2 regions of the Paenibacillus sp. P5_B5 genome follow, and region 1 is predicted to be linked to the other one. Evidence: riboswitches for the same ligand, from Rfam matches in the RefSeq annotation. Region 1 holds a riboswitch; the other holds the start of a gene.

Region 1 (2,202 bases):
GACATAAGACTTTGTGCTGATTTCCTATAACGTCTTATCTACGAACTACGTATATTATACTAATTAAGCTGGATATACGAATTTCATCTAAAGTTATTTTAACACAATTAGGTAGTGAGAAATCTGACATTCGGATCAATATTCATCACTAGGTACCTCCTCGAAAAAGAAACCTTGAAAGGCACATAGCCAATCAAGGTCAATTTCTCAAAAACATGGTCTTCCTACGTTTCTTTCATAAATTTAATAAGTTATGTTATTAAGCTAATTTTTCAGCAGCTTCAACCGTGTGTTTGAGCAAAATAGCTATTGTTACTGGACCGACTCCGGCTGGAACAGGAGTTATCGCAGAGGCGTTTTTTAGACAATTATCATAGTCAACATCCCCAATGTTACCCTCATTGTAACCAGCATCTAAAACAATAGCTCCTGATTTTATCCAATTGCCCTGAACAAATTTAGGTTTACCAACCGCAGCTACTACAATATCGCCTAAACGAACTAAGTCTTCTAAATTAGTTGTTTTGGAATGGCATGTCGTTACAGTTGCGTTTTTATTTAATAGCATTAAGGATACAGGCTTACCAAGGATTGGACTTCTCCCAATCACAACTGCATGTTTCCCTTCAACTGGAATATTGTAATAGTCTAAAATTGCAACGATTGCTGTTGGTGTACAGGAAGGGAAATCGGCGAAACCAAAGGCGTTTTGAGCAAATCCCAGAGTTGTTACTCCATCTACATCCTTTTCAATACGAATTGCTTCAAATGCTGCTCTTTCGTCTATTTGATTAGGAACGGGATGTTGTAACAATATTCCATGAACATTAGGGTCAGCATTGAGTTTGTTAATAGCTGCAATTAATTCTTCCGTCGATGTATTCTTAGGAAGATCAATACGAATAGATTGAATACCGAGTTTCCTACATGCGTTTCCTTTCATTCGTACATAGGTAGCTGATGACGGATCGTCACCAACTAAAACTGTCGCCAAACATGGTACAATACCTTTTTCTGATAGGCGATTGATTCTACCCAACAATGTTTCCTTAATGTCAGCTGCAACACGATTACCATCCAAGATTAATTTTTCTGCTGTCATCTAATCATCTCCTCCTAGTAGGAACGAAACATAAAGAGGTAAGGGGATCAATTTCCCCTTACCTCTGCCCAGGCGTACGGCTGATATCTATGTGCTCCCCCATGGTTACCCATGCTTCGCCAGTCACACACAGTCAATTTATGTTCTAATCATAACAATTAAATATAGATAATTCAATTAAATTAGCTTCAAGATGTCTATCGGTTCATTCAAATTATACTTAGTATCGATGCCGTCAGGCGATGAAGCTTCCCACACCGCAAGAGCGTAGTCCATTCCGGTGTCTGCTGCGCACTGCATATCGTAAATTGTGTCTCTGATATAGATGGCCTCTGTATAGTTTCACTCACGGATGGCCTTTCGTTTTCTAATCTGTTACTTTGCGCTATAATGGTCTCTACTATTGACATTGTGAGGAGCTTATTATGGTTACTAGAGAAACACTTGAACAGAAACAAATCTTAATATACGCGGTCACTCTTATTATTGCTGCGATAGTTGGTTTAATGTGGCCAACATTTTCTGAACCACTCGGTCATACAACCACGATTGTTATTGCAATCTTGCTATTTAGTATGTTCACTCAAATCCCCTTTTTTCGGTTAAAAGAAGCACTATCTAATCGAAGATTTATTTATGCGTTGTTAATAACCAATTATGTGGCTGTTCCTTTGTTAGTTTGGCTACTAACTAGATTTCTTCCGGATCATCCACCTTTATTACTTGGTGTTATGCTTGTACTTTTAACACCGTGTATTGACTATGTAATTGTCTTTACGCATCTTGGTCGTGGTAATGAGAAATTAATGCTGATCTCAACACCCTTTCTTTTTATCACCCAAATTCTATTTCTTCCACTTTACTTATGGATTTTTATTGGAAATCAAGCTGTTGAAATCATTCGATTCGAGCCCTTTTTTGAAGCATTCATTGGACTTATCCTTATCCCTCTACTGCTTGCCTTAGGTTCACAACTATTAGCAGCTCGCACCAAAATGGGAGATCAATTATTGAATGCTACTGCATGGCTTCCAGTTCCCTTTATGGCTTTAACACTTTTTGTTGTTGTGGCGTCCCAGATCAGCAGAATATATGAATAT
Region 2 (2,202 bases), on a different contig from region 1:
TAAAGTTAATGCTAAGTTGAACAAGGCATAGGCATTGTGTATACTGCACGATTGCCGCCAATCAGTTTCGCTCTTGAGTATGCCATGGTGACATAGGCACTGCCGATCATCCGAATGGATGGACGCACAGGAACAGCGACTTCTCGAAGATGCATGCCGATTAAGGTTGAACCGATATCAATCCCTGCATGAGCTCGTACATGTTCAACAACGACTGCACCAGGCAAATGGCTGTAAGCATACGCAGCCATTGATCCGCCTGCCTTCGGTACAGGAACCACACTAACAGGATCCAGCGATAAGTTCTCAGCAGTCCTTCCATTTATCACAAGAGCACGATTGAGATGCTCACAACACTGGAATGCAGGCACTAGACCATGCTCATCACACGCCGCTCGAACTCCTGCATACAACCGCTCTGCAACTTCAATTGCTCCTGCAGTCCCAATCTGATGACCAAGCACCTCAGATGTTGAAGCACCTATTACGATCAGCTGACCTGCATGCAATTTACCTGCATTAAACAATTCATGCAAATTAGTTGCCACCGCTGCGGCTATACCACTTAACAGTTCTTCTTTCCTCTCGTGAGCTGCCTTCTCATTGTCAATCTCGTTTGGATTCATGAGAGTTTCCCTCTTCCCTTTGGAGTATCAAGACTGCTGGGTATATTTCGTTTCAATCGACTTGATTTTATTAATACGGCCTTGGTGACGTGGCCCTTCAGAGAATTCCGTTTCAAGCCACACTCGAATAATTTCCTGTGCAACCCCTGGTCCAATTACTCGCTCGCCAAGTGCAAGCACATTCGTATCATTGTGTTCTCTTGTCGCTTTAGCTGAGAATAAATCATGTACCAGAGCGCACCTTATGCCCGGAATTTTATTAGCTGTGATGGACATGCCAATTCCAGTTCCGCAAATCAGTATACCTTTATTGACAGCTCCTGAAACCACCTTATCGCATACACCAGCTGCATAATCAGGATAATCTACAGAATCTGCTGTAAATACACCTAAATCCTCTACTTCATGACCTAGTTCTTGAATAAAAGGTACAACGACATCTTTTAGACGGTAACCTGCATGATCTGCACCAATTGCAATTTTCATGTTGTATAGATCCCCTTTCAAAGTACGTTCTGTAACTTATTATACCAAACTAACAAACCTATAACTTCTGAATAACAAAAAAGAGCACTGCATGGCTTCTTAGGAAACAAATTTGTTCCCTTAACATCGAATCGATGTTCAAAGCTCATGCTGCTCTTGCCCAGGCGACCGGCCGTATCCCTCCATGCTCCACTGTGGTTACCCACTCGTCGCCAGTTACATGAAGGTCATTGAAATTGATTTTATCTTAGCGCATTCTACTGCTTGTTGTAAAGATGCTATTCCAATAACTTTCAGATATTTGTGTGAACATTATTTTAAAAGTACATTTCCTTTTGTTCCCGCCAAAAGCAAAAAAACAACATCAAATAGAAGTTGTTGGAATAAAGCGGAATTTATCTATCCTCATGCAACTGAATCAATTTCATAATACCTTTAGCTGCTTCAATCCGGACTATATATAGATCAAAATGCTTTAATTTGTCTATATATAGTTTCAATATAACCATTTAGATCAGTTATGAAATTGATTCAACTATTGCCCAATTTGATGAATCAGTTTGCGCAGCCCTTGTTCAATTTCCAGCGCAGTCGCCCGATACATCTCTAATGACCCACCGAATGGATCCATAATATCAAAATTAGGAATAAGCTGTTCTAATTGTGCAAGCTTTTTTTTCTCCTCAGCCGTAATCGGTTGTGACAAGGATAGCTTCATCTGAAACTCCGCCAATAACTTTCCCCGCTCTTCAAGCACTTCAAATACATCAGGACTGAGTTCAACGAACTCCTTGAGTGCATAAGTCTTGTCGATAGCATTCGGATAACGTTGAAGCACAATCCCTTTATGTCCAAGCGTCATTGTCAAAACCAAATCGGCCCATTCAATAAATTCTCTCGTAAGTGTACTGGAGCCAAAATCATCGATTTTCTCCCCATGTTCTTGTAAAATAGCAGCCGAGTGATTGGAAATCGAACCGCCATCTGTTGCATACACACCTGCAGAGCGAACTTCCACACTTAATCCAGCTTCCCTCGCCAGCTTACGCATTAATCCTTCAGCGAGCGGGGAACGACATGTATTCCCTGT

What was found. A riboswitch is a leader RNA that binds a small molecule or an ion and turns the genes downstream of it on or off. The one in region 1 is predicted to bind ZMP and ZTP.
Region 2: another riboswitch for ZMP and ZTP. It lies ahead of rpiB (ribose 5-phosphate isomerase B); the one in region 1 lies ahead of AC1DOK_RS15940 (bifunctional 5,10-methylenetetrahydrofolate dehydrogenase/5,10-methenyltetrahydrofolate cyclohydrolase).

Annotation. Positions count from the first base shown of each region.
Region 1 covers NZ_JBFULK010000011.1:175,843-178,044, reverse strand. Annotated here, with positions in the region: gene AC1DOK_RS15940 (bifunctional 5,10-methylenetetrahydrofolate dehydrogenase/5,10-methenyltetrahydrofolate cyclohydrolase) at 260-1,102, opposite strand; ZMP/ZTP riboswitch at 1,162-1,239, opposite strand; gene AC1DOK_RS15935 (arsenic resistance protein) at 1,528-2,202, shown strand, end outside.
Region 2 covers NZ_JBFULK010000007.1:183,725-185,926, forward strand. Annotated here, with positions in the region: gene AC1DOK_RS11960 (TIGR01440 family protein) at 12-626, opposite strand; gene rpiB (ribose 5-phosphate isomerase B) at 654-1,112, opposite strand; ZMP/ZTP riboswitch at 1,264-1,342, opposite strand; gene AC1DOK_RS11970 (low molecular weight protein arginine phosphatase) at 1,648-2,202, opposite strand, start outside.